Regions from separate parts of the Yersinia kristensenii genome, predicted to be linked through region 3. Evidence: predicted binding sites of a transcription regulator. Region 3 holds the regulator's gene; each other region holds the start of a gene.

Region 1 (4,265 bases), 760 kb from region 3:
GAGCCTGATATGCCACAGTCCATTGCAGATGTGGCTGCAAAACTCGGCGCACACTTGTATCAGCGGGATATTGCCTGGCAGTTCAGCCAGCAAGAAAAAAGCTGGGACTGGCAATGCGATGCTCGCCAGTGGAACAATTTGCCGCTGCCGAATGTGCCGCTAGCCAATGCTGCAACGGCGCTGGCGGTGTTGCATTATTCCGGGTTGTCATTGAGCGAAGAGGTGATTCGCCAAGGGTTGCAGACGGCGACTTTACCTGGGCGTTTTCAGAGGGTTAGCGAGAAACCACTGTTGATTTTGGACGTGGCTCATAATCCACATGCAGCGCGTTATCTGGCCGATAAACTGGCTAAATTACCCAAGCAGGGCAAAGTGCGCGCGGTAGTCGGGATGTTATCGGATAAAGATATTGGTGGTACGCTGGCATGCTTATCTGAGCAGGTTGATGAATGGTACTGCGCGCCGCTGGAAGGGCCGCGTGGGGCCAGTGCGGAGCAATTAGCCGAGCATCTGGTGCAATCACGTCAGTTTAGTCATGTCGAAACTGCCTGGCGTCAAGCTATGCAGGATGCAGAACCACAGGATGTGGTCATTGTCTGTGGCTCTTTCCATACAGTTGCTCATGTCATGGCAGCGTTGAATTTGTAACAGCTTGAATTGATAAAGCATTGAGGGGCGAGTGAGTGGCAAGTAAGTTCCAGAACCGTTTAGTCGGGACCATAATTTTGGTGGCTTTGGGCGTGATCGTGCTGCCGGGGTTGCTGGATGGTAAAAAGAAGCATTATGAGGATGAGTTTGCTGCCATTCCATTAGTGCCAAAGCCTGGTGATAGCCAAGAGATTGATGCGGTTCCGCCGATCAGTCAGCCTCTGCCTATTGCGCCGCCGGAAGGTGCCGCGCAAGCCGTGGAAGTCCCTAAAGATGATTCCGTCTCTCAGGCCGCTAATGATGCCGGTAATTTACCGTCTGAACCGACTATCGTGGCACCGCCACCGCTACAAAGTAAGCCGGTTGAAGTGAAACCGGTCGAGAAAAAACCGGCTGAGGTTAAACCAGCAGAAAGCAAGCCAACTGAGGTTAAGCCAGTTCCGGCCGAGAAAAAACCACAGGAAATTAAGCCAAAACCTGAGGTTAAACCGGATGTTCAGCCGGAAAGCAAACAGCCTGCGGAAGAAAAAGCGCCAGTGGGGCAGGCCTATGTTGTCCAACTGGGGGCGCTGAAAAATGCGGCTAAAGTGAATGAAATTGTTGCGACGCTGCGCTTATCAGGTCATCGGGCATTTACCGTGCCTGCAACCCCGGTTCAGGGCCAGATTACCCGGGTATTCGTGGGGCCTGACGCGTCAAAACAAAAGCTGCAATCGGCCTTGCCGGAGCTTAACTCATTAAGTGGTCTGAATGGGCAAGTTAAGCCCTATGGCACCGGGCGTTAATGTTTGAATAAGGGTTAAGACATCAGAGTTTATAGGGGTTTTAACACTAAGTTTGTGCGGCGATTGTTATTTTTAAAATCGCCGCACTTTAATTTGTCGTCGGTCATAATTCCTCTACGCAAACGTTTTCTTTTTCTGTTAGAATTCGCCGCGAACAGGATGCAGCGGCGATTTCGTCATTGGAATAGTCATGGTCTGGATTGATTACGTCATTATAGGAATTATCGGATTTTCTGCTTTAGTCAGCTTAATCCGGGGTTTTGTCCGTGAAGCATTGTCACTTGTAACATGGGGATGTGCGTTTTTTGTTGCCAGTCATTTTTACACTTACCTTGCTGTTTACTTCACCCGCTTTGAGGATGAAGTTGTTCGCAACGGAATTGCTATCGGCATTTTGTTCATCGCGACATTGATCGTCGGGGCTATTGTTAACTATGTGATTAGTTCGCTGGTTGAACGTACGGGATTATCAGGAACTGACAGAGTGCTAGGGATCTGTTTTGGGGCGCTGCGAGGCGTTCTGATTGTCTCTGCCATGTTGTTCTTTCTGGACACGTTTACCGGTTTCTCACAGAGTGTTGACTGGAAGCAGTCGCAATTAATCCCGCAGTTCAGTTATATCATCAGGTGGTTTTTTGACTACCTGCAGAGCACGTCGAGTTTCTTACCGAATCAATTACCGATTCGGAGCGGCTTATGAGGAAAAGACAACATGTGCGGTATTGTCGGTATCGCCGGTTTTGCACCGGTAAACCAGTCGATTTATGATGCGCTGACGGTGCTTCAGCACCGAGGCCAGGATGCTGCGGGCATCGTTACCATTGATGCCCATAATGGGTTCCGGTTGCGCAAAGCAAACGGCTTGGTGAAGGATGTATTTGAAACCCGGCATATGCTGCGCTTACAGGGGAATATGGGGATTGGCCATGTTCGTTACCCAACGGCAGGCAGTTCCAGTGCTTCCGAGGCTCAGCCTTTCTACGTTAACTCACCGTTTGGCATCACTTTGGCTCATAACGGTAATCTGACTAACGCTCACCAGCTGAGAAAGAAATTATTCGAAGTTTCTCGCCGTCATGTGAATACCACTTCTGACTCGGAAATTCTGCTGAATATTTTTGCCAGTGAAATAGACCGTTTCCAGCACTATCCGTTGGAGTCTGACAACATTTTTGCCGCTGTTGCCGCTACGCATCAATTGATTCGTGGTGCCTATGCTTGTGTCGCGATGATTATCGGCCACGGTATGGTTGCTTTCCGTGATCCTAACGGTATTCGTCCGCTGGTGATTGGTAAGCGCACTCTTGCTGATGGCCGTAATGAATACATGGTCGCGTCTGAAAGTGTGGCGCTGGATACCCTTGGTTTCGAATTCCTGCGTGATGTGGCGCCGGGCGAAGCCGTGTATATCACCGAAAAAGGCCAGCTGTTCACCCGCCAGTGTGCGGAGAATCCGAAATATAATCCGTGCTTGTTTGAGTATGTTTATTTTGCCCGTCCAGATTCCTTTATGGATAAAATTTCTGTTTACAGTGCGCGTGTGCGCATGGGCCAGAAATTAGGCGCAAAAATTGCCAAACAGTGGGAAGATTTGGATATCGATGTTGTCATTCCTATTCCGGAAACCTCCTGTGATATCGCGCTGGAAATCGCCCGAATTCTGGATAAACCGTACCGCCAAGGGTTTGTGAAAAACCGCTATGTTGGCCGTACCTTTATCATGCCGGGCCAGCAGGAACGCCGTAAATCAGTGCGCCGTAAACTGAATGCCAACCGCGCAGAATTTCGCGATAAGAATGTATTATTGGTGGATGACTCGATTGTGCGCGGTACCACATCGGAACAAATCGTCGAAATGGCGCGTGAAGCTGGGGCGAAGAAAGTGTATTTCGCCTCTGCCGCTCCGGAGATTCGTTTCCCGAATGTGTATGGCATCGATATGCCAAGTGCTAATGAGTTAATTGCACATGGGCGTGAAGTCGACGAGATTCGCCAGTTGATTGGTGCTGATGCGCTGATTTTCCAAGATCTTACTGACCTTATTGAGGCAGTGCGCGAAGATAACCCAGATATCGCTCAATTTGAGTGCTCAGTCTTTAACGGCGTTTACGTCACTAAAGATGTGGATCAAAGCTATTTGGAGTATCTGGAGTCGTTACGCAACGATGATGCGCAAGCATTGCGTAATCATAACGAAGCAGAGAATCTGGAAATGCATAACGAAGGGTAATCTTTCATGTTATGCCCGTTTACGGCAGATGGCGTAGGCAAGTAAATCAAAAATGAATCAAAAAGGTGCAACCAGCGTTCAAGCGCGGTGCACCTTTTTTTATGTAAGATAGCTTAGCGGCATGACTTGCTAATCCGTACCTGATGCGGCAAAGTTTGGCCTTATTCCGTTATGCTGCGCATAATTATTAGGCGGCTTTAGTTTGAGGTAGTTTTCCATGAAACGACTTATTATTGGCATAAGTGGTGCCAGCGGCGCCATTTATGGTGTTCGCCTGCTACAGGTGTTGCAACAGGTCGAGGGCGTGGAAACTCACTTGATTCTCAGCAATGCGGCGCGGCAGACACTAGCGCTTGAAACGGAGCTGAGTGTTAAGGAAGTGCAGGCGCTTGCGGATGTGGTACACGATTCTCGTGATATCGCCGCGTGTATCTCATCGGGTTCATTTAAGACCAGCGGCATGGTTATTTTACCCTGTTCAATCAAAACGTTATCAGGCATTGTCCATAGTTATACTGATGGCTTATTAACTCGCGCAGCTGATGTAATATTGAAAGAGCGCCGCCCATTGGTGCTATGCGTGCGTGAGACTCCACTGCACT
Region 2 (4,265 bases), 1.5 Mb from region 3:
TTATCACATTCGTTTCGATACCAGCAGTTTTCTATTCACTTATCTCAACCGCATGTTTTTTTAAGTTAAAAATATGTTTTTAAGTCAACAACATGCCCTTGAGCGGAAAAAAATCCGCAGTGAAATTCGTGAGCGCCGGCGTCTTTTGACTCCCGAACAACAGCAACACTCTGCCGATTTCGCGGCTAAACATATCGCTTCCCACCCCAAAATCCAGCAAGCCAATACCATCGCCGTATTTCTGTCTTTTGATGGCGAGTTAGATACCTCCCCGGTTATCGAATTATTGTGGCGGCAGAAAAAACAGGTTTATCTCCCGGTGCTTCATCCTTTCAGCCCAGGTAATTTACTGTTTCTCCACTATCGCCCTGATAGCCAACTCATTCGCAATCGCTTGAAAATCCTGGAGCCCCAATTAGATGTGCGTGACGTGCTGCCGTTAAACCAATTGGACGTGGTGATAACCCCGCTGGTGGCATTTGATAGCCACGGGCAACGTTTAGGTATGGGGGGCGGTTTCTATGACCGTACACTGCAAAACTGGCAGCAAGGCGGTCCCTATCCTATTGGTCTGGCCCATGATTGCCAGCAAGTCGAGCATTTACCGAGTGAGCATTGGGATGTGCCGTTGCCAGAGATTGTGACACCGACAAAACTGTGGCAGTGGTGAGAGATAACCTTTCAAAATAAAAAAACACCCGATATCTTATACATAGCGGGTGTTTAGTCACGCAATTCGATGTTTATCCCCAAAGTCACTGGCAATGCAGCCAGGCAGCAAGCGAACTAATCCCGATGAGCTTACATAAGTAAGTGATGCGGGTTAGTGAGGGCCGCTAACAACGCTGCAACGTCAAGGACAAAGCATCAGTAGAGCAAGCGCGCACGGATAGTCCCTGGAATCGCCTTCATGGCCTGCAACGCTTTTTCTGCATTCTCTGCATCATCAGTTTCAACATCAATAACGACATACCCGATATCAGCACTGGTTTGCAAATACTGCGCCGCGATGTTGACATTCTGCTCAGCAAAAATTTTGTTAATGCTGGTCAGAATACCTGGGCGGTTCTCATGGATATGCAGCAAGCGACGGGTGTTATCACCATGAGCTGGCAGAGAAACTTCCGGGAAGTTAACCGCAGACAGCGTTGAGCCGTTATCGGAGTACTTCGCCAGTTTACCGGCCACTTCATCACCAATATTCTCCTGTGCTTCCTGAGTTGAACCACCGATATGCGGGGTCAATAACACATTATCAAACTCGCACAATGGTGAATTGAACGGGTCTTTATTGGTTGCTGGCTCTTCAGGGAAAACATCGATTGCCGCACCCGCCAGATGATTGCTCGCCAGCGCATCACAGAGTGCCGGGATATCAACTACCGTCCCACGAGAAGCATTAATCAGCATCGCGCCCGGTTTCATCAGAGCCAACTGCTCAGGGCCAATCATATTTTTGGTGGAGTGATTTTCTGGCACATGCAAACTAATCACATCACTCATATTCAGCAAATCAGACAGATGGCGAACCTGCTGCGCATTTCCCAACGACAGTTTATTTTCAATATCGTAGAAAAACACTTTCATCCCGATACTTTCAGCCAGAATACCGAGCTGAGTCCCGATATGACCATAGCCGATAATCCCCAGTTTTTTGCCACGGGCTTCATAGGAACCGACAGCCAGCTTATTCCACTCGCCACGGTGTGCTTTAGCGTTAGCCGATGGAATACCGCGGAACATTAGCAGTAACTCGCCCAGTACCATTTCGGCTACCGAACGGGTATTGGAGAAAGGTGCATTGAATACCGGCACACCACGTTTAGTTGCCGCTTTTAAATCAACCTGATTGGTACCGATACAGAAACAACCCACTGCAACCAACTTTTCTGCTGCAGCAAAGACTTCTTCGGACAGATGCGTGCGCGATCGAATCCCAACGAAGTGAGCATCACGAATAGATTCTTTCAGTGATTCGGTGTCTAAGGCACCTTTATGATATTCAATATTGCTATAACCGGCTGCACGCAGATTATCAACCGTGCTCTGGTGCACCCCTTCCACTAACAGAAACTTAATTCTGTCTTTCTCCAGTGATACTTTTGCCATGTCCCCGACCCTATTTTCAGACTTCAGATGTGGCTGACGATATCGAATGAATCTGGTCAGCACCCCGTCAACATAACAAATATTTCGCGGGCGGCAATACAAACGATTGCCTCCCGTCAGCATAACAAACAGTGAAAATGTTAATTTATGGAATAAAAAACTGGCGGAGAGAGAGTTAATGGCAGGTTAAGAAAATGAAATGATTAAATGTGATATATATCACCAAATTTAATGGTTTTAAGAAAAGAGTTTTAAAGGCACAATTTATCAGGGTGAAGCCAATAACCTCACCCTAAATAATATTCATTCAACTACTTGAGCACGATTGTCTTAACACCCTCGGCAGTACCAATCAGCGCCACATCAGCACCTCGGTTGGCAAATAACCCTACGGTGACAACACCGGCGATGCCATTAATTTTATTTTCGAGCGCGATGGCATCTAAAATAGTCAGGTTGTGCACATCCAGAATAACATTGCCATTATCCGTCAGGACATTTTGGCGATATTCAGGTAACCCACCTAATTTCACCAGCTCGCGGGCAACATAAGAACGCGCCATCGGGATAACTTCAACTGGCAGTGGAAACTTACCCAGAACATCAACTTGCTTGGAAGCATCAGCAATACAGATAAACTTGCGGGAAATGGCCGCAATGATTTTCTCGCGGGTCAGGGCTGCACCACCGCCTTTAATCATCTGCATTTGGCTGTTAATTTCATCCGCGCCATCAACATAAATATCCAGCACATCGACTTCGTTGCAATCAAACACCTGAATACCATAGCTTTTCAGCTTGGCGGTAGAGGCATCAGAGCTGGAAACGGCCCCTTCAATCTGGCCTTTGATGGAGGCAAGAGCATCAATAAAATGTGCTGCAGTAGAGCCGGTGCCGACCCCAACGATAGTGCCGGGTTTGACATAATCTAATGCTGCCCAGCCCACTGCTTTTTTAAGTTCATCCTGAGTCATGGTAAGTTCACGCCTTGATGTGAAAGAAAACCTGACGTCATTATAGAGCATATATATGATAAAACATCGCAATAAAGCTGGCTCATGTCTGTGGTAATTCTAGCTGGATCACAGTTACGCCGGTTTATTTGTGGCGAGCGCGCCCGCATTCCAACATAGAAAAATGATCAAAATGTGGCATAGTGCGGTATTAACTTAAATATTTGGAGAGATGACTCCGATGAAACGCCCAGACTACCGTACGCTACAAGCGCTGGACGCGGTGATCCGTGAACGCGGTTTTGAACGCGCGGCACAAAAACTCTGTATCACCCAATCGGCGGTATCTCAACGCATTAAGCAGTTGGAAAACCTGTTCGGTCAACCGCTGTTGGTGCGCACTGTGCCCCCCCGCCCGACTGAGCAAGGGCAGAAACTGCTCGCCTTACTGCATCAGGTTGAACTGCTGGAAGAAGAGTGGCTCGGCAATGATAACGGCGGCGATACACCGCTGTTACTGTCATTAGCGGTTAATGCCGACAGTCTGGCAACCTGGCTGCTACCGGCGCTGAAACCGGTGTTAGCAGACTCCCCTATCCGGTTGAATTTACAAGTCGAAGATGAAACCCGCACTCAAGAGCGGTTACGCCGTGGCGAGGTAGTGGGCGCGGTCAGTATCCAGCCTCAACCGCTGCCAAGCTGTCTGGTCGATCAGCTCGGCGCACTGGATTATCTGTTCGTTGCATCAAAGCCCTTTGCCGACCGCTACTTCCCCAATGGCGTGACCCGCTCGGCATTGCTGAAAGCACCCGCCGTGGCCTTTGACCATTTGGATGATATGCATCAGGCGTTTTTACAACAGAATTTCGATTTGTCACCGGGCAGTGTGCCGTGCCATATCGTTAACTCGTCGGAAGCCTTTGTACAGTTGGCAAGGCAAGGCACCACCTGCTGTATGATCCCGCATCTGCAAATCGAAAAAGAGTTGGCATCCGGTGAGTTGATTAATCTGACGCCGGGGTTATTGCAACGTCGGATGCTGTACTGGCATCGATTTGCACCAGAAAGCCGGACAATGAGAAAGGTGACTGACGCCCTGTTATCTCACGGGCGTCAGGTATTACGGCAAGACTAGCTTATTTGGCGGCAACGGCTGGCGTGTTAGCGCTGGTTTTCAGCTCAAACACGACATCAACCTGATCA
Region 3 (4,265 bases):
TTGGCGCTCGCCGCGTCGTGACACCCAAAACTATTCGTTAATCAAAAAACGGGCCGCTAATCTCGATCCCCGCACCTGGTAGACCTATCGGGTGCCAATAACTCAATCATCGCCCCTCAATCACATAACTTCAGCACATGCTTTTCACACAATACCCCATCAAACGATGTGGTTATATCTGTCATTTCTGTTGAAAGTTGTTAAGATTAATACCCACAACAAAAATACAATAATTACGATTTTAACCGCCCCTCACCCCATCTTAGCGACTGCAAATGGTTGGATTTGAGGAGCAAACACCCTGAGCAACCCCGAAAGGAGAGAGCGATGTCTTTTGAATTACCGGCATTACCTTATGCACAAAATGCACTGGAACCGCACATTTCTGCTGAAACGCTGGAATACCATTACGGCAAGCACCACAACACTTATGTGGTCAACCTCAATAATCTGATTAAGGATACTGAGTTTGCAGGTAAATCCTTGGAAGAGATTATTAAAACTTCCAGTGGCGGTGTCTTTAATAATGCAGCCCAAGTCTGGAACCACACCTTTTACTGGCACTGTTTATCACCGAATGGTGGCGGCGAACCTACCGGCAAAGTTGCCGATGCCATTAATCAATCCTTTGGTTCTTTCGCTGAATTTAAAGCACAGTTTACTGATGCGGCGGTGAAAAACTTTGGCGCAGGCTGGACGTGGCTGGTCAAAAAAGCGGATGGCGCACTGGCGATTGTCAGTACATCAAATGCGGCAACACCGCTGACGACGGCTGATAAGCCGCTGCTGACTGTGGATGTGTGGGAACACGCTTACTATATTGATTATCGTAATGCGCGACCAAAATATCTGGAAAACTTCTGGGCCTTAGTAAATTGGTCTTTCGTTGAGAAAAATTTAGCCTGATACAGCGCAAACAGAAAGACAACACGCGTGGATATTATCAGTAGAAATAATTAAGGGCGGTTTAACCGCCCTACTAATGGCTTCACACCGGCAAGTGGTTTAATTAATTCATTACCGCCACGAAGCTAAAAGCAATAATCATCGCCAGCGCACCAACAGTCGTAATCAGCGACATTTTCAGATTGGTATCCATAAAAACTCCTCAGCCGGTTAATTTTTATACTTGGTCATATTTCAAGTAGCATCTGCGTTAACTACGTTAAATCGCCCGAATCACTTACACTGTAAGTGTATCGGAGGCTCATCCTACGTGTCAGCACAAGCTCTGTTCAAAATGGTTTACAACCAATTTGCCTTTCACTTGCCGCTTTCCTGCAACTCGAATTATTTAAAGTATAGTAAGGTAAAGGCACACAATTAGTGCGTTAAATCATTTTCCCACAGTTAAGAAAAAAAATCTTGTGCTCATTACGCACTTTATAACTTTGATTACCTCTTTCACTTTTCCTCCAGATCAGCCAAAATTCGCAGTTCATAACTGTATGCCGACTAATAATGTCCAATAAAACCTCTCAGACAGCCTGCTGATTCAACTTACCAGCCTACTCTTGTGTCTCTGTCTGAGCGGTGTTCGAGTCATACAGGCAAACGATTAACATAATACTTACCTACTGCAACAGGTGAGCTTAGGAGTCATTCTTTTTATGGCAACGATTAAAGATGTGGCCAAACACGCGGGTGTGTCTACCACCACCGTTTCGCACGTTATCAATAAAACTCGTTTCGTCGCCGAAAATACCAAGGCCGCTGTGTGGGCGGCCATTAAAGAGCTGCATTATTCGCCCAGTGCTGTGGCCCGCAGCTTGAAAGTTAATCACACTAAATCAATTGGCTTGTTGGCAACATCCAGTGAAGCACCCTATTTTGCTGAGGTAATCGAAGCAGTTGAAAATAGCTGTTATAGCAAAGGCTACACCCTGATTTTGTGTAATTCTCATAATAATCTGGATAAACAAAAAGCCTATCTGTCCATGCTGGCGCAAAAGCGTGTCGATGGATTATTGGTGATGTGTTCTGAATATCCTGAACAATTACTGGGGATGTTAGAAGATTATCGCAATATTCCAATGGTTGTGATGGACTGGGGTACTGCCCGTGGCGATTTTACTGACTCGATTATTGATAATGCATTCGAAGGAGGTTATTTGGCTGGCCGTTATCTTATTGAGCGCGGTCACCGTGATATCGGGGCGATTCCCGGTCAGTTATCGCGAAATACCGGTGGTGGTCGCCACCAGGGCTTTCTGAAGGCACTGGAGGAAGCCAATATCCCGCTGCGTGACGAATGGGTGGTTCAGGGGGATTTTGAGCCAGAATCCGGTTATAAAGCTATGCACCAAATTCTGACACAAAAACACCGCCCGACCGCCGTATTCTGTGGCGGTGATATTATGGCAATGGGTGCAATATGCGCGGCGGATGAATTGGGCCTGCGGGTGCCACAAGATATTTCAGTGATCGGTTATGATAATGTGCGCAATGCACGCTATTTCTCACCGGCGCTGACCACGATTCATCAGCCCAAAGAGAGATTAGGGGAAACCGCCTTTGCCATGTTGCTCGACCGCATTGTCAGTAAACGCGAAGACCCACAAACTATTGAAGTACATCCTAAACTGGTTGAACGCCGATCGGTGGCAGATGGCCCATTCCGCGATTATCGCCGCTAATCTTCGCCCGCCGGTAGCGCCCTGTTACCGGCAACTAATTCTGCCGTGCTTAATCATTACCCATGTCATTATCATCTCTTAGCCACTCATTATTAAGTGTGACACTGTCACCTAAATACGCCAGCATCCATGCTAAGGCTGGCGAATGATTATTCTGCTCCCACGTCAAGCAACACGGGCTATCAGGAAGTGGCTCGGCCAATGTTAATGCCACCAGTTTCCCTTGTTCAATCAAGGGCGATACCATATGCGCGGGCACCATTCCGACACATAATCCTGCACACAGACAATCTATTCCCGTGGCCCAATCCGGTGCCACTAAGCGCTGTTGGTTATCCAAGGTCCAGGTATCTCGTTTCGGCAAATTTCGCGCAGTATCCTCCAAACAAAGTGAGGGATAAGGCCGCAATTGGTCATCAGTAAGGGGCCCGGTTAAGTAAGCTAAGGGGTGATTGACGCTCACGACACAATGCCAGCTTAAAAAGCCCATGTCGCGGAAGACAAATCGCCCGCCAACCGGGATGGCGCGAGTCGCTCCAATGGCCATTTCAGCTTGTCCATCCGCCAGTGCATCCCAGACACCGTTAAATACCTCATAACGCACCCGCAGTTCGATATCGGGGAAATGGCGATAAAAATCCAATACTAACCGGCGGCTCCGCTGAGGTTTGACGATTTTATCGACCACGATATTGAGTTGCCCACGCCAACCATTTGCCACTTGTTGGCACTGTCGCCGTGTGCCATTCATTTTTTTGATAACATCTCTAGCTTCTTTGATAAAAACCCTGCCCGCCTCCGTCAATTCTACGTCCCGATGACGCCGCACAAATAACGGCACTGCCAGCCACTCTTCCAACTGGCGCACGGTATAACTTACCGCCGACGGGACGCGGTGCAATTCTTGAGCTGCGGCGCTGAAACTCCCGGTGCGAGCAACTGCATCGACCACATCCAATGAATATTCTGACCACATATTTTGCCCTTCCCCTAGACTAAATATTTGCCATCAATTTTTTTGATAGCATGGCGCAAATATTACCGTTTCACAACAGAATACCTCGCCGCTAGAATGCCCCCCGCAATGGAATTTCAATGATAAAAGTTTTGCCTGCAAAATTATAATGAGACACAAAAAATGAAAACGACTTCCAGTTTCATGTTCTATCTGGCCGGTTTGAGCATGTTGGGGTACCTGGCCACCGATATGTATTTGCCTGCCTTTGGCGCTATGCAACAAGAACTACAGACCTCCGCTGGCTCCATCAGTGCCAGCCTCAGTATCTTTCTCGCTGGTTTCGCTATCGCCCAGCTTATTTGGGGGCCTGTTTCCGATAAATTAGGCCGCAAACCGGTACTATTAGTCGGATTAGGTTTATTTGCCATTGGCTGTCTGGGCATCTTATGGGTTGAAACGGCGACACAGTTATTAGTTCTGCGCTTTATTCAAGCGGTGGGCGTCTGTTCTGCCGCCGTGAGCTGGCAAGCATTGGTGGTAGATCGGTACCACAGCAGCAAAGTCAATCGAGTGTTTGCAACCATAATGCCTTTAGTGGCGTTATCCCCCGCGCTGGCCCCTTTATTAGGTGCGTGGTTATTAAACCATTTCAGTTGGCGGTCAATTTTTGT

What was found. The regulator PurR, encoded in region 3, represses purine synthesis genes. The targets are predictions, from matches to a motif close to CANGCAAACGTTTGCNTG.
Positions count from the first base shown of each region.
Region 1: a site for PurR is predicted at 1,549-1,566, ahead of cvpA (colicin V production protein). Genes of this name have one in related genera too.
Region 2: a site for PurR is predicted at 2,205-2,222, ahead of serA (phosphoglycerate dehydrogenase). Genes of this name have one in related genera too.

Region 1 is NZ_UHIY01000001.1:4,485,633-4,489,897, reverse strand. It holds gene folC (bifunctional tetrahydrofolate synthase/dihydrofolate synthase) at 1-648, shown strand, start outside; gene dedD (cell division protein DedD) at 684-1,433, shown strand; gene cvpA (colicin V production protein) at 1,624-2,133, shown strand; gene purF (amidophosphoribosyltransferase) at 2,146-3,663, shown strand; gene DX162_RS20840 (UbiX family flavin prenyltransferase) at 3,881-4,265, shown strand, end outside.
Region 2 is NZ_UHIY01000001.1:2,183,419-2,187,683, reverse strand. It holds gene DX162_RS10005 (5-formyltetrahydrofolate cyclo-ligase) at 74-670, shown strand; gene serA (phosphoglycerate dehydrogenase) at 868-2,109, opposite strand; gene rpiA (ribose-5-phosphate isomerase RpiA) at 2,421-3,083, opposite strand; gene DX162_RS09990 (LysR family transcriptional regulator ArgP) at 3,304-4,197, shown strand; gene DX162_RS09985 (oxidative stress defense protein) at 4,199-4,265, opposite strand, start outside.
Region 3 is NZ_UHIY01000001.1:3,722,469-3,726,733, forward strand. It holds gene DX162_RS17040 (C40 family peptidase) at 1-41, shown strand, start outside; gene sodB (superoxide dismutase [Fe]) at 328-906, shown strand; gene cydH (cytochrome bd-I oxidase subunit CydH) at 1,010-1,099, opposite strand; gene purR (HTH-type transcriptional repressor PurR) at 1,611-2,636, shown strand; gene punR (DNA-binding transcriptional activator PunR) at 2,686-3,612, opposite strand; gene punC (purine nucleoside transporter PunC) at 3,775-4,265, shown strand, end outside.